3 linked regions of the Paraglaciecola sp. L3A3 genome follow. The protein of the gene in region 3 interacts with the protein of the main gene of each other region in a pairwise test. Links are inferred from orthologs where the notes say so. Each region holds a gene or a part of one and is shown on either strand. Other genes may lie near its edges.

Evidence for each region.
Region 1: the proteins of lpdA (region 3) and odhB interact in binary tests that used the Escherichia coli proteins (3 or more experiments, as listed by UniProt). The link is inferred for Paraglaciecola sp. L3A3 from one-to-one orthologs.
Region 2: the proteins of lpdA (region 3) and uvrD interact in binary tests that used the Escherichia coli proteins (3 or more experiments, as listed by UniProt). The link is inferred for Paraglaciecola sp. L3A3 from one-to-one orthologs.

What each region holds. Positions count from the first base shown.
Region 1 is NZ_CP047023.1:3,374,435-3,380,842, reverse strand. What follows is about bases 1-2,819. They hold odhB (2-oxoglutarate dehydrogenase complex dihydrolipoyllysine-residue succinyltransferase), read left to right. Parts: upstream 1-581; coding sequence 582-2,057; downstream 2,058-2,819. Other genes in these bases: sucC (ADP-forming succinate--CoA ligase subunit beta), read left to right, coding at 2,219-2,819; GQR87_RS14010 (2-oxoglutarate dehydrogenase E1 component), read left to right, coding at 1-572. Outside these bases: more of sucC, read left to right, coding at 2,820-3,385; sucD (succinate--CoA ligase subunit alpha), read left to right, coding at 3,385-4,257; GQR87_RS13990 (TonB-dependent receptor), read left to right, coding at 5,550-6,408. UniProt on the Escherichia coli protein: E2 component of the 2-oxoglutarate dehydrogenase (OGDH) complex which catalyzes the second step in the conversion of 2-oxoglutarate to succinyl-CoA and CO(2).
Region 2 is NZ_CP047023.1:179,520-186,085, forward strand. Bases 2,010-4,986 are described here. They hold uvrD (DNA helicase II), read left to right. Parts: upstream 2,010-2,402; coding sequence 2,403-4,571; downstream 4,572-4,986. Other genes in these bases: cysE (serine O-acetyltransferase), read right to left, coding at 2,010-2,202; GQR87_RS00770 (diguanylate cyclase), read left to right, coding at 4,655-4,986. Also shown: GQR87_RS00750 (DUF484 family protein), read left to right, coding at 5-670; GQR87_RS00755 (HAD-IA family hydrolase), read left to right, coding at 715-1,434; more of cysE, read right to left, coding at 1,423-2,009; more of GQR87_RS00770, read left to right, coding at 4,987-5,893; chrA (chromate efflux transporter), read left to right, coding at 5,917-6,566. UniProt on the Escherichia coli protein: A helicase with DNA-dependent ATPase activity. Unwinds DNA duplexes with 3'-5' polarity. Translocates on single-stranded DNA with 3'-5' polarity. Initiates unwinding more efficiently from a nicked substrate than double-stranded DNA.
Region 3 is NZ_CP047023.1:3,854,419-3,860,985, forward strand. What follows is about bases 692-3,669. They hold lpdA (dihydrolipoyl dehydrogenase), read left to right. Parts: upstream 692-1,454; coding sequence 1,455-2,885; downstream 2,886-3,669. Other genes in these bases: aceF (pyruvate dehydrogenase complex dihydrolipoyllysine-residue acetyltransferase), read left to right, coding at 692-1,343; GQR87_RS16035 (FG-GAP-like repeat-containing protein), read left to right, coding at 3,227-3,669. Also shown: more of aceF, read left to right, coding at 1-691; more of GQR87_RS16035, read left to right, coding at 3,670-4,822; GQR87_RS16040 (DUF1289 domain-containing protein), read left to right, coding at 5,030-5,275; GQR87_RS16045 (HDOD domain-containing protein), read left to right, coding at 5,379-6,230; GQR87_RS16050 (YdiY family protein), read left to right, coding at 6,390-6,567. UniProt on the Escherichia coli protein: Lipoamide dehydrogenase is a component of the glycine cleavage system as well as of the alpha-ketoacid dehydrogenase complexes.

The sequences.
Region 1 (6,408 bases), 480 kb from region 3 along the record:
ATAACTGGCAAGTATGTATCCCTTCTACCCCTGCACAGGTTTTCAATATGTTACGCCGTCAGTCGATCAGACCTATGCGTAAACCTTTGATTGTAATGTCACCTAAATCATTACTTAGGCACCCACTTGCTGTATCAAGTCTGGAAGAATTGTCTGAAGGTGTGTTTCACAATGTGATTGATGAAGTAGATAACATCAGCCCGAGCAAAGTGAAACGTGTTGTGATGTGTTCAGGTAAAGTGTATTACGATCTATTAGAGCAACGTCGTAAGAATGAACAAGATGACATAGCGATTATTCGTATTGAACAATTATATCCTTTCCCTCATGCAGAGATTGGTCAAGTTGTGAGTAAATACAAAACCGTTAAAGATTGGGTTTGGTGTCAAGAAGAGCCACAAAACCAAGGTGCTTGGTATTGTAGTCAACACCATTTTTGGTCATCTTTACCAAAAGGCGGCACATTAACATACGCAGGCAGAGATGCGTCAGCTTCTCCTGCAGTTGGATATATTTCAGTTCACAACCAGCAACAGAAACAATTGGTTGATGATGCATTAACTATTAAATAAGGAACCAGTATGAGCATCGAAATTAAAGTACCGGTATTGCCAGAATCAGTGGCAGATGCATCAATCGCTACCTGGCACGTAAAAGTTGGCGATAAAGTCAGCCGAGATCAAAATTTAGTTGATATAGAAACAGATAAAGTTGTATTAGAAGTAGTTGCGCCGGCAGATGGTGTCGTTACTGAGATATTTCAAGCTGAAGGCGAAACAGTTTTAGGAGAACAAACTATTGCTAACTTCGCAGAAGGTGATGCAGCAACTGTTGCACCAACCGCTTCAGCAAGCCCTCAAACTAGTCAAACATCCGATATTAAAGGTGAATCAGTGGAAATTAAGGTACCGGTTCTGCCAGAATCAGTGGCAGATGCAACAATTGCAACATGGCATGTTCAGCCAGGTGAAGCTATCTCTCGTGATCAAAACTTAGTAGACATCGAGACTGATAAAGTTGTTTTAGAAGTAGTGGCTCCTGCTGATGGTTCAATAAGTGAAATTCTTGCTCCAGAAGGCGAAACTGTCACTGGTGAACAAGTGATTGCTAATTTTGTTGCAGGCGCTGCGGCGACTGCACCTGCCGTTAGTGCTGAAGCAAAAGCTGACGATAATGATGCGTTAAGCCCATCGGTACGTCGTTTGTTGACTGAGAAAGGTATTGATGCTGCTAGTATTAAAGGTACTGGTAAAGGTGGCCGTGTCACTAAAGAAGACGTAGAAAAGTCTCTGCAAGCACCAGCCGCTAAAACTGCGTCAACTGAATCAGTTGCTGCGCCAGTCGCACCGCTAGGTAATCGTACTGAAAAACGTGTGCCTATGACTCGTTTACGTAAAACCATTGCTAGCCGTTTATTAGAAGCCAAAAATAGCACAGCTATGTTGACTACATTCAATGAAGTTAACATGAAGCCTATTATGGATTTACGTAAACAATATCAAGAACAATTTGAAAAACGTCACGGTATTCGTTTAGGTTTTATGTCTTTCTATGTGAAAGCAGTAACTGAAGCTTTAAAACGTTTCCCTGAAGTTAACGCTTCAATCGATGGTGATGACGTTTGTTATCACAACTATTTCGATATTTCGATTGCAGTTTCTACTCCTCGTGGATTAGTGACGCCTGTTCTTAAGGATACGGATTCACTAGGAATGGCTGGAATTGAAAGTGGTATTCGAGAATTAGCCCTTAAAGGGCGTGATGGTAAGTTAAGTATTGCTGATATGCAGGGCGGAAACTTTACTATTACCAATGGTGGGGTATTTGGTTCATTGATGTCTACACCTATCTTGAATCTGCCACAAAGTGCTATTTTGGGCATGCATAAAATCCAAGATAGACCTATGGCAGTCAATGGCAAAGTTGAAATTTTGCCTATGATGTATCTTGCACTTTCTTATGATCACCGAATTATTGATGGTAAAGAATCAGTAGGGTTCTTGGTGACTATTAAAGAAATGTTAGAAGATCCAACACGTTTGCTGCTAGATGTATAAATAAGCTGTAGATGTGTAAATAGATTAGAAACGAATAAAAAAATTGAGATAAATAAGTAATTATTTATCTCCTGCTGCCACCATGATTAAACTAATGGTGGCTAATAAAATAAAGCGGCCTACTAGCGGCTTTTTTCTTAAATTAAACGGGTAAAAAAACCATGAATTTGCATGAATATCAAGGCAAGCAATTATTCAAAGAATATGGCTTGCCAGTCTCTGAAGGGATCGCTACAGATTCTCCAGAAGAAGCTGCAGCAGCGGCTGATAAAATTGGCGGAAACGAGTGGGTGGTTAAATGCCAAGTACACGCTGGTGGTCGCGGTAAAGCTGGTGGTGTTAAATTAGTTAAAACCAAAGAAGAAATCAAAGCCTTTGCTGAAAAGTGGTTAGGTAAAAACCTAGTGACTTTTCAAACTGACGAACATGGTCAGCCAGTTAGTAAGATCCTTGTTGAATCTTGTACTGATATTGCTGATGAACTTTATTTAGGTGCGGTTGTTGATCGTACTTCTCGTCGTATCGTTTTCATGGCTTCTACTGAAGGCGGTGTTGAAATTGAAACCGTTGCTGAAGAAACGCCTGAAAAGATTTTAAAAGCTGAGATTGACCCAATTGTTGGTGCACAACCTTACCAAGCTCGTGAAATGGCATTTAAATTGGGCCTTAAAGGCGTACAAATTAAACAGTTCACACAAATATTCCTAGGTTTAGCAAAAATGTTTGTTGACCTTGATATTGCGCTTATCGAAATTAACCCTTTAGTTATCAAAGCTGACGGTGATATTCATTGTCTTGACGCTAAAGTGGCTATCGATGGTAATGCAGCATATCGTCAACCTAAAGTTAGAGCTATGCACGATCCATCACAAGATGATGCTCGTGAAGCTGAAGCGGCGAAATGGGAACTTAACTATGTAGCACTAGACGGTAACGTTGGTTGTATGGTTAACGGTGCAGGCCTTGCAATGGGAACTATGGATATAGTTAACTTACACGGTGGCAAGCCAGCTAACTTCCTAGATGTGGGAGGCGGTGCAACTAAAGAACGTGTTGCTGAAGCTTTCAAAATTATCCTTTCTGACAGCAATGTTAGTGCCGTATTAGTTAATATTTTTGGTGGCATAGTTCGTTGTGACATGATTGCTGAAGGTATTATTGGTGCAGTTAAAGAAGTGGGTGTTAACGTACCTGTTGTTGTACGTCTTGAAGGTACTAACGCTGAACTAGGTCGTGAAGTATTAGCTGCTTCAGATCTAGATATTATAGCTGCAAGTAGTCTTACTGACGCAGCTCAGCAAGTTGTTAAAGCTGCGGAGGGCAAATAATGTCTGTATTAATTAATAAGCATACTAAAGTTATCTGTCAGGGTTTTACTGGTGGTCAAGGTACATTCCACTCTGAGCAAGCCATTGCATACGGTACACAAATGGTTGGTGGTGTAACACCAGGTAAAGGCGGCACTACTCACCTAGATTTACCAGTATTCAATACAGTACGTGAAGCGGTAGAGAAAACAGGCGCAACAGCATCGGTTATCTATGTACCTGCACCGTTCTGTAAAGATTCAATTGTTGAAGCAGCTGATTCAGGTATTGAATTGATCATTTGTATCACTGAAGGTATTCCAACAATCGATATGTTGTTTGTTAAAGAATACTTGACTGTGAAAGGTGTTCGTATGATTGGTCCTAACTGTCCAGGTGTTATTACTCCTGGGGAATGTAAGATCGGCATCATGCCTGGCCATATCCATAAGCCTGGTAAAGTAGGGATTGTTTCTCGTTCAGGTACTTTGACTTACGAAGCAGTTAAACAAACTACTGATGAAGGTTTTGGTCAATCTACTTGCGTAGGTATTGGCGGCGACCCTATCCCTGGTTCAAACTTCATTGATATCTTGAAATTGTTCCAAGAAGATCCAGAAACTGAAGCAATTGTGATGATTGGTGAAATTGGTGGTTCTGCTGAAGAAGAAGCAGCTGAATATATCAAAGCCCATGTCACTAAGCCTGTTGTTTCATACATTGCTGGTGTAACTGCACCTGAAGGTAAACGTATGGGCCACGCTGGCGCAATTATCGCTGGTGGTAAAGGAACAGCTGACGAGAAGTTTAAAGCATTAGAAGCGGCAGGTGTTAAGACTGTACGTTCTCTTGCTGATATCGGTAAAGGGTTACGTGAAATTACCGGTTGGTAATTTACCTTAATTCTAAACGATATTAAAAAATTAGAAGCCCGCTATTAGCGGGTTTTTTGTTTTTTGATGAGCATTCACTAAGTGGGTTGAACATGACTTAGTCATTTTTATTTATGTGTTGCACTCTAAGGTTATTCGTTACGCTCAATGTCATTATTAAGGTTTTTGATAGGCCATGTCTGCTGCGCTTTAAGCAAGTGCTATTGCCAATGAGATTAGCCATGGAAAGGCCGTAATACCAATCCATATTGATAAGTGCTCTCTCTGAATGCATCCAGCGGTTTTTGAATAAGGCGTCGGTGTACTTCAGGCATCCTGGCTTTCGCTTGAGCCAGCGGAGCTGTTCAAAAATGTTCCAGACATTTTTGTGCAGGAATGGTTGTTCCCTTTCAAATACCGAGAACGCAGGGCAAAAGCCGCTGGGGCATTCCTTCAGGCGAGTTTTAGATGCGCTTACACTGCGTTGCTCGAACTCAAAAGAGCACTGGCTCTTTTTTAATAAAAAGCTTCATTCAAGCGCCTTGATTAAGCTCATTTAAATTCTCGCTGAGTGCACACTTATCAATACGGATTGATATAATATATTCCCCAGCAAGGTATATATGCCCATGTAAAAGCTTTATAGGCTTTTCTGGAGCAGTGAAGTTTAGTTAACCTGAGTACTGAATAAGAAGTATCGTCTAATCTTAATTTATCATTATAATTCAATAGCTTAATAACGTTCACCCAAATCACCTCACCTGAATGCTTACCCGGTGAGGAAATTTTCGTGTGTAGACAGGTGGATTGTTGTACGTAATAACGTGTTATTGCTAGACAATCCAACGCCGCTAGGCACAAAAAGAACGCTATAGATAGGTTCGGCTTATTCAGTATTCAGGTTAAATAGCTATCTACATTTTACGATTAAGTTGACGCTTATCCTTGCGGTATTATTTCTTTTTCTAGTTTTTCTAATTACTCAAGTGGGTCATTTACCACTATTTTGTTAATTAATTGTTGTTCTTGTTTGTTTGAATACGTATGCAAAGATGCGTGTGTTGTCGTTACTTTTTTTACATGGGTGAATGTATTTAAATTTAAATTAAATCAATTGTTTAGTTGGTTTTTTATCGCTAATTTTATTGTTTTGTATGTTTCTTTTTGGTTAACTAAATGTATTGGTTTGTTTTCTGAATACGTATGCAAACGATTGAGTCATCACTCTAGATGAATGTAATATCCGGCCATATTTAATGAAAGCGTAAAAATTAACTATTCGCTCAGATACATACCTGAAACGGGAAACACATATGACACATTTTAAACTGAATTTAATTAAAGCCGCTCTACTTACCAGTGGTTTTGGACTTAGTGCAAGTCCAGCTTTGGCGCAAGAAACAAACGCAGAAGCTGCAGACAATACTGAGGTTATTCAAGTTACCGGCATTCGCGGTAGTTTGATAAGAGCTCAAGCAATAAAACAAGAAAGCACATCAATCGTCGAAGTTTTGTCTGCAGAAGACATAGGTAAACTGCCCGATACTAGTGTGGCAGAATCTCTAGCTCGTTTACCTGGTTTGGCAGGTGAACGCAGAAATGGTCGTACAAGTGGTTTGTCAATCCGAGGGTTTAACGAAAATTATGTGGGCACATCGCTTAATGGTCGCGAGCTTTTGGGGATGGGTGACAACAGAGGGGTAGAGTATGACCTTTACCCAACTGAAATTATTTCAAACATTGTGGTTAGTAAAACTCCTGAAGCCGGCATGACGACTCAAGGCATTGGAGGCACGGTTGATTTACAAACCATTAAACCTTTGGGCAAAGACAGAACCATCACAGTAAATGGAAATTTTGAGCAAAATGGCAAAGACTCGGCTAATCCCGATTTTGATAATACAGGTCATAGGTTATCGTTAAATTACGTAGACTCTTTTGCTGATGACACTATAGGTATAGCACTAGTGTTGGCGTCAATGGAAACACCTCGTCAAGAAGAACAATTCAGAGCGTGGGGATACGCAGACGTTAATCAAGGTAGCGACAGACGTGCAACAGACTCGGCAACTTCAAGCGCTGGTGATCTAGTGTTAGGTGGTCATGATTCATTTGTTCGTTCAGCTTTGTTAGAACGCCAATCTATTGCTGGAGTACTTCAATACGCGCCAA
Region 2 (6,566 bases), 3.7 Mb from region 3 along the record:
TAATATGGAAATAAATACTGCATTAGAAACAGATGAACAATTAAGTGCTGAACAGGTAGTAAACTACCTGTTAGATAATCCTGATTTTTTTGCTCAACACCCTAATCTTGTGGAAAAAATTGCTATACCTCATATTCAAAAAGGTAGTGTGTCTTTAGTCGAATTACAAAGTGAGCAATTGCGTAAGAAGGTTCGCAGCCTTAATCATAAGCTTAGTCAATTAATCACAATTGCTAAAAAAAATGAAGAAATTTATCGGATATATGCTGACTTAAATATCAGAATATTGAAGTGTACTTCAATGGATGATTTAACCTTTGTTTTAGAAGAAGTGATTCAAGAAAATTTACAGTTAGCATCTGTCAGTTTAATGCCTTTCAAAGGTGCCCATGCGCTACCAGAAATTCAACGTCGTTTGTTCATTGAAAAACGTTTTAAAAGAGACAAACACTTCTTTGGACGATTAAGTGACCACGAAAGAAAATTATTATTTGCAGATCAAGATGCTAATTCAGTGGCTTTGTTGCTGTTAGGTGACCAAGGGGAGCTGGGTATTTTGGCGATTGGCAGTAAAGATCCTAGTCACTTTAATCCTGATATGGATACTTTGTTGATTTCACAATTACAACAATTTTTGAGTATTTTACTACCTAAAATTCTTAGCTACTAATTGTTGGGTAATAATCAGTTTAGAAATTTGCGTTTAATATATTTATGATTTTCTATAAAAAACTCAATCCCATTCAAGCCATTACTTTTGATTTAGATGATACTTTATATGAAAACGGCAGCGTAATTAAAAATGCTACGGCATCGTTGCGAGCGTTTCAGCATAAGGAGTTCTCTATCACTAAGTCTTTAGATACACAGTACTGGCGTAAAATAGAAAAAGAGTTACTAATAGATCATCCCATATTACATAATGATATTGGCCAGCTTAGATTTCGCTCTTTACAGCTTGGGTTTCAGCAACTTGGTTATAACGAAGAGCAAGCTGTTGATGCAGCCAGGCGGTGTTTTCAACACTTTTATGATCAGCGCAGTAATTTTTCTGTCGATGCTAATATTCATTGGATTTTAAAAACATTAGCCGAGAAAATACCTCTGGTGGCTATTACCAACGGTAATGTAGACGTTGAAAAAATTGGCATTGCCGATTATTTATCAGCCTGTTTTAAATCTAGTGTGACAGTACCTATGAAACCAAACATAGCTATGTTTGATGCGGCTCAAGATATGTTAGCAATACCGGCTAAAAATATTTTGCATGTGGGAGATAATTTAGAGAAAGACGTATTTGGAGCAATTCGAGCAGGCTATCAAGCCGCTTGGTACGCAGAAGATAGAGAAATGTCGCTTAATAGTGAGCAGACACTTACTTTACCTCATGTGCAGTTACAGTCACTCAATCAATTATTAGAGTTAGTCTTCTAGAATATTTTGTTGCATGGTTTCGCAAGGGTTCTGGCATCTAGGTTTACCTACAATTTTGGCCGGGATACCAGCGACGGTAACATGTGCAGGTACGTCGTTTAAAACAACACTACCGGCGCCAATTTTGGCTCCTTCACCTATAGTAATATTACCCAATATTTTGGCTCCTGCCCCAATCATTACCCCTTGACGAATTTTAGGATGTCGGTCGCCTGCTTCATTACCTGTACCACCTAAGGTGACGGATTGCATGATAGACACATTGTCTTCAATTACCGCAGTTTCGCCTACTACAATCCCTGTCGCATGGTCGAACATCACTCCTTGGCCTATATGAGCTGCAGGGTGGATGTCGATAGCAAAAACTTCTGAATTACGACTTTGAATAAAGAGAGCTAGCTCTTTTCGACCCATTTTCCACAGTTGATTAGCTAGTCTGTGCACTTGGATTGCTTGGAAGCCTTTAAAATTGAGCAGTACTGTTAAATGAGTGTTCACCGCAGGGTCTCGATTAAACACAGCTTGAATATCGAACATAGCTGCTTCAGCTATTTCTGGGTGTAGCAGATAACATTGCTCAAACATTTCTTTGATGGTTAATGAGCCCATGACTTTATCTGCTAGTTTATTCGATAGGATAAAACCTAAAGAGGTTTCAAAGTTATGGTGAGCAAGAATACATGTGTGTACATAACTAGATAACAAAGGTTCACTTTCACTTAAGTTTTTTGCTTCTAGTTTTAGTTGTTGCCAAAATTCAATGCTCATCACTTTGTCTCATCATTTTCAAAGGTATTTCTACTAACCTTATTTTTGGGGATGAAGTAGAAAAATAAAAGGTATAAATGCTTTTCTTTGCAATATAGGCACAAATTAGCAGGGCATTCTGCTGAGTATTGCTTTCATTAGTGTATTTAAATACAGTGCTTTGTTATAGTAAAGGCAAATATCCTTTTCAAAATTTGCCCATGGACGTATCTAGACTTCTTGATGAACTAAACGATAAACAACGTGATGCAGTTGCTGCTTCTGCCACTGACATGCTGATCTTAGCTGGTGCCGGTAGTGGCAAAACACGAGTCTTAGTGCATAGAATTTCTTGGTTAATGGAAGTGGAAGGTATTGCTCCTTATGGCATTTTAGCTGTGACCTTTACCAATAAAGCAGCCAAAGAAATGCGCGGGCGAATAGAGCAACTACAAGGAAGTCCTTTATATAGCATGTGGATTGGTACCTTTCATGGTATTGCCCATAGGTTATTACGCACCCATTATGCAGACGTTAACTTACCTGAAAACTTCACTATTTTAGATTCTGATGACCAATATCGAATGGTTAGACGAGTGATTAAAAGTCTTAATCTTGATGAGAAACATTGGCCGCCTAAACAAGTACAATGGTATATCAATGGTAACAAAGATGAAGGCTTACGCCCTGAGCATATTGAGACCTACGGAGATGCTAATCAACAAAAAATGCGCGAGATTTATCAGGTATATCAACAAACCTGTGACCGTTCTGGGTTAGTTGATTTTGCTGAGTTATTGTTACGAGCTCATGAATTATGGCTGAACAACCCTAACATATTAGCCCATTACCAAAAACGTTTTAGAGCGATATTAGTTGACGAATTTCAAGATACTAACAATATTCAATATGCTTGGTTAAGGTTACTTGCTGCGCCAAGCAATAATATGATTATTGTGGGGGATGACGATCAGTCTATCTATGGTTGGCGAGGTGCCAATGTAGAAAATATACAGCATTTTTTGCGAGATTTCCCTACTGCTAAAACCGTTAGATTAGAACAGAATTATCGTTCTACGGGCAATATATTACAAGCCGCTAATGCTGTTATTGATAATAATCAGGGGCGTCTAGGTAAAGAGTTATGGACTGAAGATGGCAATGGAGAAACGATTTCTTTGTATGCAGGTTTTAATGAACTTGATGAAGCTAGATTTAACATCTCTCGAATAAAAGAGTGGCGTGATACTGGTAATGCCTTGGTTGATTGCGCCATTTTATATCGTAATAATGCTCAATCACGGGTACTCGAAGAAGCCTTACTTCAAGAATCAATCGCTTACAGAATATATGGCGGATTACGCTTTTTTGAACGCCAGGAAATTCGTGATGCCCTTGGGTATTTGCGCTTAATTAATCAATCTATTGATGATGCGGCATTTGAGAGAATAGTGAATACCCCTACTCGTGGCATGGGGGACAAGACCTTATCGCAGATCCGCGAACTAGCCAAAGAACAAGAATTGTCTATGTGGGATGCAAGTCAGCGGATGTTACAGGAAAAACGTCTAACCGGCCGCGCATCTAATGCATTAAGTGCTTTCATTCAACTTATTAGTCAGTTAGGCCAAGATATTGCGCAGTTACCTCTTGAGGAACAAGCTGATCATGTGATCAAACATTCTGGCCTATTTGCTATGTATAAAGCAGAAAAAGGTGAAAAAGCCCAAGCTAGAATTGAAAACTTGGAAGAATTAGTGACGGCTTGTAAACAATTTGTCGTGCCTGAAGAGGCTGATAATATGACTCCCTTATCTGCTTTTTTAGCTCATGCCTCTTTAGAATCAGGTGAAACACAGGCTGATAGTCATCAGGATGCGGTGCAAATGATGACAATTCATTCATCTAAAGGTTTAGAGTTTCCATTGGTGTTTCTGGTTGGGGTAGAAGAAGGCATGTTCCCTAGTCAGATGAGCAATGATGAGCCTGGCAAAATCGAAGAAGAAAGACGTCTTTGTTACGTCGGTATGACACGTGCAATGCAAAAGTTGTATATCACTTATGCTGAGAACAGACGCGTTTATGGGCAAGACAAATATCATACTCCTTCACGGTTTATTAAAGAGATCCCCGCTGAGTGTATTGAAGAAGTCCGCTTGCGCACCACTATTAGCCGACCGGTACAAAACCGTTTTACGGCAACTACTGGGCATACTGCATTTGAATCGACAGGATTTCAGTTAGGTGAAAGGGTATGCCATCCTAAATTTGCTGAAGGTACAGTGCTAAATTATGAAGGGTCGGGTGAGCATGCCAGAGTGCAAATTAACTTTGATGAATTCGGTACTAAATGGTTGGTGATGTCGTTTGCTAAGTTAACTAAAGTATAGTTGGATTAAATGTGTTGTTTTTTGTTATATCTATTGTGTAATAACCACACCTAAGTTAACCGGTTTTTAGTGATTCTATATTTATGCAACGTAAAGTACTGATTATTGAATATGACTCAAGTAGCATGAAAGTACTGCGAAACTTGATTTCTAAGGCGGGTTTGCGTCCTGTATCTACCGCTAGTTTAATCGAAGCAAAACATGTGTTTTCAGCTTCTGCACCTGAAGAGTATTTGTGTGCAGTCGTTAACTTTAATTTGCCAGATGCAACTAAGGGACAGGCAGTTGATTTTGCCATTCAATCTTTCTTACCCACAATAGTGGTAACTGATACCTTAGATGATGAAATCAGAATTGATATTCTGCAAAAAAATATAGTTGATTATATTCCCAAAGAAAATGCTCAAGTTTATGAATATCTCACAAGATTATTGGCAAGATTAGATAAAAATAAAAAAGTAGGCGTATTGGTAGTAGATGATTCACGAGTGGATAGAAGTGCAATGGTTTCATTATTAAGAAGGCATAATTTTATTACTTATGAAGCACAAAATGCCAGCCAAGCTATACAAGTGTTAACTAATCAATCTACTATTAAACTGGCAATTATTGATGAAAACATTCCAGGCATGTCTGGTTTACAAATGATTTCTAAGTTACGTAGAACATATAGTGAAGAAGACTTGGGGATTATAGGTATCGCAACTGATAGCAATAATGGACTATCAGCTCGGTTTATTAAAAGTGGCGCTAATGATTATTTATATAAGCCTTATTGCCATGAAGAATTTCTCTGCCGGATCATGCAAAATGTTGAGAGGTTAGAGAATATAGCCACCATAAAACGTGTGGCAAATTCCGATTATTTGACTGGTTTACCTAACCGACGACATTTTTTTTCTTGTGTTGAAGCCATACAAAAAAACAAACCGAAACAACAGAGTTTAGCCATTATTGACATCGACCATTTCAAGAATATAAATGACACTTATGGCCATGATTGCGGAGATTATGCTTTAAAAGAAATAGCTAAATTGGTAGCTGATTTTTTTGCTGACTATATTGCTGCTCGTTTTGGTGGTGAAGAATTTTGTGTCTATTTTACAAATACTAATGCAGAAAAAGTATTCGAAATCATGAATGTATTTCGTGTCGCTTTGCAAAATACAACTCTGATTTTTGAAAAGCAACACATATATTGTACTGTAAGTGTCGGTTTAACTAGTCAAACTAAAGGCGGTATTAATGGAATGATACGCATGGCTGATGAAAATTTATATACCGCTAAAAATGGTGGCAGAAATAAAGTAATTAGTAATTAGTAGGAATACCAGATTTGTTGAACATGGCACTCATTAAACAGCTGTTAATCATATTTTTACATTTCCTACTTTTGGGCTGCGTCAGTTTTGGCGGGCCAGCTGCACATATTGGCTATTTCAAATCGACTTTTGTCGATAAATTGCAATGGCTTAAAAATGACGAGTACGCGAATCTCATTAGTCTGAGCCAAATTTTACCCGGTCCAGGTTCCAGCCAAATTGGTTTTGCTATTGGTTTACATAAAGCAGGTTTATGGGGGGGAGTTGCTGCCTTTATTGGTTTTACTTTGCCGTCGTTTATCTTGATGTATTCTTTGGCTTCAATTACAGATTTTAGCCAGTCTAAGCCTTGGTTAGTGGGTTTAATATATGGCCTTAAACTATTAGCTGTAGTAGTCGTACTTGATGCAGTGATTAGTATGTTTAAGAGTTTTTGTAAAACTAAAGTTGCCATAAGTATTGCTCTTTCAAGTGCCGCTTTGTTAATGCTGGTGAGCTCTCCTTTGTGGCAAATATTTGTGATATTAAGCAGTGCGGCAATAGGTGTGTTAACGAGCCGTACAACAGAAAAAAGTGTGCCCTTCAAGTTTGACTCAAATAAATTTAGTTACTGGCCATTGTTAGTGTTTTTGGTTTTATTTGCACTGAGCTTGGTTAGTTGGTCTGCAAGTTA
Region 3 (6,567 bases):
AAGCTGCTCCTGTCGCTCAAACTGCAGCGCCTGCTTCAGTAGCAACGCCAAGCGAGTTAATTGAAGTAGCGGTTCCTGATATTGGTGAAGATGGTGAAGTTGACGTAATCGACGTATTGGTTGCGGTAGGTGATGAAATTGAAGCCGAAGACGGGTTAATTACTTTAGAAACTGATAAAGCGACTATGGACGTTCCGTCTACTCATGCTGGTACAGTGAAAGAGGTATTTATCTCCACTGGTGATAAAGTTAAACAAGGGACACTTGTTATTAAACTTCAGACCAAAGCTGGTGAAGCAATTGCAGCACCTGTTGCTCAAACTGAAGCACCTGCTCCGGCAGCAGCCCCCGCTCCGACGCCAACAGCGAAAGCAGCACCAGTGGCACCATTAGCAAGTGACTTTAAAGCATCTGGTAAAGTTTACACTTCTCCTGCTATTCGTCGTTTAGGCCGTGAGTTTGGAGTAGATCTTAGCTTAGTAAAAGGTACGGGGCGTAAAGGCCGTATCTTAAAAGAAGATGTACAAGCATATGTTAAAGCTGCGTTAGCCGCACCAAAAGCAGCCGCTAGCGGTAATGCCGTGGTTGGCGACAATGTTTTACAAATTGCCACTGTTAAACCAATTGATTTTAGTAAATTTGGTGAAATTGAAGAAAAACCATTAGGTCGAATTCAAAAGATTTCTGGACCATTCTTACATCGCAACTGGGCAACGATTCCACATGTTACCCAGTTTGATGAAGCGGATATCACAGATATTGAGGACTTCCGTAAAGAGCAAAATGCTTATCATGCAAAGAAAAAGACTGGCTTAAAAATTACGCCGCTTGTATTTGTAATGAAAGCGGTAGCTCGTGCGTTAGAGAAATTCCCTAGCATGAACTCTTCATTGTCTGAAGATGGCGCTAGCTTGATCCTTAAGAAATACATCAATATTGGTATCGCGGTAGCGACACCTGGTGGCTTGGTTGTTCCAGTTATCAAAGACGTTAACAAAAAAGGCATTGAAGAACTTTCTCAAGAGTTAATTGTTATTTCTGGTAAAGCCCGTGACGGCAAGCTTAAAGCGACCGACATGCAAGGCGGTACATTTACTATTTCTAGCTTAGGTGGTATTGGTGGTACAGCATTTACGCCAATCGTAAATGCGCCAGAAGTGGGAATTTTAGGTGTTTCTAAATCAGATATGAAACCTAAGTGGAACGGTACTGAATTCGAACCACGCTTAATGGTACCGTTAAGTTTATCTTACGACCATAGAGTGATTGATGGCGCTGAAGGTGCAGCTTTCTCAACTGAGGTTGCTAATAACTTAACTGATTTACGTAGATTAGTACTTTAATTGTTGAGAGGTAATAACACAGTTATTACCTCTCATTTTTAGAATAAACAGAATTTACACAGTAACTTATTTCATTAACTTACTGGTTCAAATAACAGAATTGAGGTTCACATGAGCGATATTAAAACTCAAGTAGTAGTATTAGGCGGCGGCCCTGGTGGTTACTCAGCAGCGTTCCGTGCAGCAGATTTAGGTTTAGATGTAGTATTGGTCGAAAGCCGCGAAACGCTTGGTGGTGTGTGTTTAAATGTAGGATGTATTCCTTCTAAAGCATTATTACACGTAGCTAAAGTGATTGACGATGCAGAAGCCATGGCTTCTCATGGTGTAACGTTTGGTAAGCCACAAATCGATTTAGATAAAATTCGTGGTTGGAAAGAAAGCGTAATTAGCCAGTTAACCGGTGGTTTAGGTGGCATGTCTAAAGCACGTAAAGTAACAACTGTTTTTGGCTACGGAAAATTCACTTCAGACAAAACGGTTGAAGTAAAAGGTAATGACGGTAGCACTTCTATTATTACTTTTGATAACGCTATTATCGCTGCGGGTTCTTCTGTTGTTGATTTACCTTTCATCCCAAATGACGACCCTCGTGTTATCGACTCTACTGGCGCTTTAGAACTTAAAGATGTACCAGAAGAAATGTTAGTACTAGGTGGCGGTATTATCGGCCTAGAAATGGGCACCGTCTATAAAGCCTTAGGTTCTAACGTTTCTGTAGTTGAATTTGCTGACCAACTAGTGCCAGCAGCAGATGCTGATATCGTTAAAATTTACACTAACTACAACAAGAAAAAATTCAACATTATGTTGTCTACTAAAGTTGTTGCAGTAGAAGCTAAAGATGATGGTTTATACGTTACTTTTGAAGGTAAAAACGCCCCAGAAGGTCAAGTACGTTATGACAAGATCTTGGTGGCTGTCGGTCGTAAACCAAACGGTAAACTAATCGACGCTGAAAAAGCAGGCGTTGCGGTTGATGAGCGTGGTTTTATTAACGTAACCAACGAATTACGTACTAATGTTAACCACATATTTGCTATCGGTGATGTAGTTGGTCAACCTATGCTTGCTCACAAAGCAGTTCACGAAGCACATTGTGCGGCTGAAGTAATTTCTGGTAAAAAACACGTATTCGACCCACGTTGTATTCCTTCAATTGCTTATACCGATCCAGAAATGGCTTGGGTAGGTATAACTGAACGTGAAGCAAAAGAGCAAGGTTTAAAAATTGAAGTGTCTAACTTCCCTTGGGCTGCTTCTGGTCGTGCCATTGCTTCTGCCCGTACTGAAGGTAAAACCAAAATGATCTTCGACAAAGAAACTGGCCGTGTACTGGGTGGTGCCATTGTTGGTATCAACGCGGGTGAAATGTTAGGTGAAGTTTGTTTGGCCGTTGAAATGGGCGCTGATGCTGAAGATGTGGGTTTAACTATCCATGCTCACCCAACGCTTAACGAATCAATTGGTTTAGCCGCTGAAATATTCGAAGGTTCAATCACTGATTTACCGAATGCAAAAGCTGTCAAAAAGAAAAAGTAATCACTCTTTTTCTGGAAAAATAAATCTAAAAGGGCCGAAAGGCCCTTTTTTTATTAAATTATTTTTCACTGAATAGGGTTCACACTTAGCCATCCATCACTTTTTTCGAATATACCCATATCTTCCTATCTCGCTATTTTTCAGCAGCAAAAAAGATTCATATAAAATCGCGAACTAAGGCAACGTCTTTCCTGAACTTTACACTCCTTTACCTTATGTTTACGTTGCGTCTGTTTTTATTAAGTATTATCAAAATATCCATTGAACATATTATGAAAAGTTTATTTTTAAAAATATTTGCTGCGACTCAACTTTAAAACTTAACCAAAAATAAGAAAATTATGCTTACTAAAATACTTTTTTTACCCATTCTTGCTATAGGGATAGGATTACAAGCTTGTGGTGGTTCAGATACCCCTGTACTCCCCGAATCTTCAGCACCATCAATACCACCTGTTGTTAGCCCCCCAGAACCAATAACACCTGAACTATCCGAAGACCAATTTCAGGCATTTGAACCTATTGAGTATGTTCATATTGTTAGCGGCGAAAGCGGCCTCAATGCTGATTTAGATAGCGGCGATCGATTTGGTAGAGATCACGACCGAGCTGGAGACATAAATGGTGATGGTATACCTGATTTAGTTGTGGGCGCACGTTCTGATGACGATGGTGCAACTGATGCCGGCGCTGTTTACATTTTGTTTATGAATGAGGATGGCAGTGTTCATTCAAATCAAAAAATCTCTATGCTAGAGGGAAGCTTTTCAGAAATATTAGTAGCAGGAAGCTTTTTTGGTTATGGCGTTGCTGGAATTGGAGACTATAACGGTGATGATATTCCCGATATTGCGGTTTCAGCACCTTCAGGTGTGGTGCCTGCTATTTATATTCTCCACCTTGAGCGCAGTGGCCACGTTAAATCTATGGTGAAAAACACCGATATTATTGCCCAAGGCCTAAGTGCCGTGGGCGACCTAAATCAAGATGGTCGAATTGATTTGGTTGCTGCGGAGCCGAATGCCAAAAATGGTGGTGTCATCCACTTATTATTTTTCAATCAAGACTCTAAGCTCATAGTTGATGATATTGTGACTATAGGTGAAAACATGGCTGGTTTTAACAATGGCTTAAATAACAATGATACTTTTGGCGGCAGAGAGTCTGCCTTATTAGGGGACTTAGATAATGATGGCACCCAAGAATTAGCTGTTGGGGCATTTCAATCTGATAACGGCCTTGGAGCAATTTGGATTTTATCTTTAGATAATGAAACCCACCATGTTGTAGACAAACTAAAAATAGCACCAGGGCTGGCAGGTTTTAACGAAACTATAGCCATTAATTCAAATCCGAATGGAACGACTGGAGGGCATTTTGGCCATGCAATGGTAGCCGCTGGAGATTTAAACGGTGATGGTATACCTGATTTAGTAACAGGTGCTAACCAACATAATAATGGCGTAGGCTATATTCTTTATTTAAATGCAGATAAAACCATTAAAACATTTACCCGCCTAAATGAAACAGAAGGAGGTTTTATATTACCTTTAGACACAGATGAACGTTTTAGCCGCTCAATGTCAATTGTGCGAGACTATAGCGATGACGGGTCTATAACAATTAATATGGGAGGTGGTGCCGGTGGCACTGGTTCGATATATGCTTTGAAATACCGAGCTTGTAGCATTACACCACAACAACAAAATACTTTTTGGAACGAAGGGAATACTTTGTTTTCCAATTGGAGTCATAGCACCCAAACTGTTACAGAGCCATTAAGTTTTGAGCAATGCCAATTAAAAGCATTTGAGTATAACGGCACTCACATTACAGCTAAAGCAGCAGATGGTAGATGTATTATTAAAGATGAAAGCGCCATATTATTAACCAGTGATGAGGGCAGCCAAGCCTATATTCGTCAATGCCCAGAATAATACATTGGCAAATTGGTCAGATATCAACGGCTCAATATTGAAAGCCTCATCATTACAAGTAACCGAATGATGGGGAAACATATAGGGAGTATCAAAAATTTTGGTGAGATTGGATAATACTGATATTTTACTCTGAAGGCCGCTAAAAGTGGCCTTTTTTGTATTATACTTTCATGGTCAATCACATTTTTGCATTGAGATTACCCTTTGAAGCAAATTGAAATCTTTGAAATCAACAGCCCCTGCATAGGTGTTTGTCAGTCAGGTCCCAAAGGGTTCTGTTTGGGCTGTTTCCGTTCAAGGGAGGAACGATTACACTGGAATTCATTAGAACAAGATGTGCAAAGTAAAATAATTAAAGCTTGTGGATTAAGGAAAAAACGAGCGAAACAACAAAAAACTAATAAAAAGAAAACGCCAGATAATACACAACAGTTTGATATATTTGATTAAATTGACTTAAAAGTAATAAAGCCTGAGCGTTTTTAATAAAAGGCTCTCTATTTATGTAACAGATGTTTATACTAAATCCTTATCATCACTAACATTGGTTGCCATGCCTTCAATAGATCCCAAAAATATTGCCAAAGTTGCCAGTCATTCTTTTGCATTACCTGATATATGCACTCGTATACGTGCCATGTTAGACGACAAGAAATCAGATCTTGATGACATCAGCAACTTAATTGCATTAGACCCCTCGCTATCATCAAAGTTACTAAAATTAGCCAATAGCCCTTTATTTAGATTTGAATCACAAATAGATTCACTAAGTAAAGCGATTAATATTATCGGCGGTGAAGCTCTATATAACTTATTAATGATTGAAACGGCCAGTTCAGCTTTTAAACATTTCAGTTCTGATGTTATCGATCTAAAGCGTTTTTGGTTACAAAGTATTTATGCCGCATTAGTAGCCAAACATTTAGCTAAAATCGTTAAGATTAGAGGCAGTGAACGTTTTTTCTTATTAGGACTATTACACAATTTAGGAGAATTATTAGTCGCAATAAATTCACCTGATTTAGCCATCCAGTGCAATCAATACAATAAACAAATCACCCCATGGAAATTACAACATCAAGTCTTAGGGTTTAACTATACGAACTGTAGCTCAAACTTACTAAAATATTGGAATCTTCCGACCCAGGTATATTTACCTGTTGAATATGCACATAATGAAAATAAAGCCATAGAAAGTAGAGAAGCCGCGATTGTATTTATCGCAGTAAGAGCCGGCATTGCCATGTCTAATGACCATCTCTATTCAATCAATGAGCTAATCCCCCCTACTGTGACAAATCAACTACAACTGGACCAAGAAGGCTTGGAAGATGCGATAAAATACGCTCTGATGGAAGCGAAAAGTGTACTCGCTGTGATGAAACCAACTTTTCATAAGCCATAGATTATAATTTACTATCAACATTCAGCTTTAAACGCTGTATAATTAATTTTTTTTGACAGTTCAGTCTTGCTTCTTGATATGAAAACAATATTTTTCCTAATCTGCTTATGTCTGCCTTTATGTGCTAGCGCAAAACCTAACTTTATGCGCTCTTTGTACATGGCGGATAAACGCAATTATAAAGCAGATGATGAATTATCTATGGTAGGCGAACTAGGCATTATTGTCGCAAGCGGTAATACTAATGCGTCTACATTAAAAGCTAAAATCAATGCCAGCCAAGAACTAGAAGCCTGGAGTTACCAAGTTATTGCGGATACATTATATAAACAAAGCC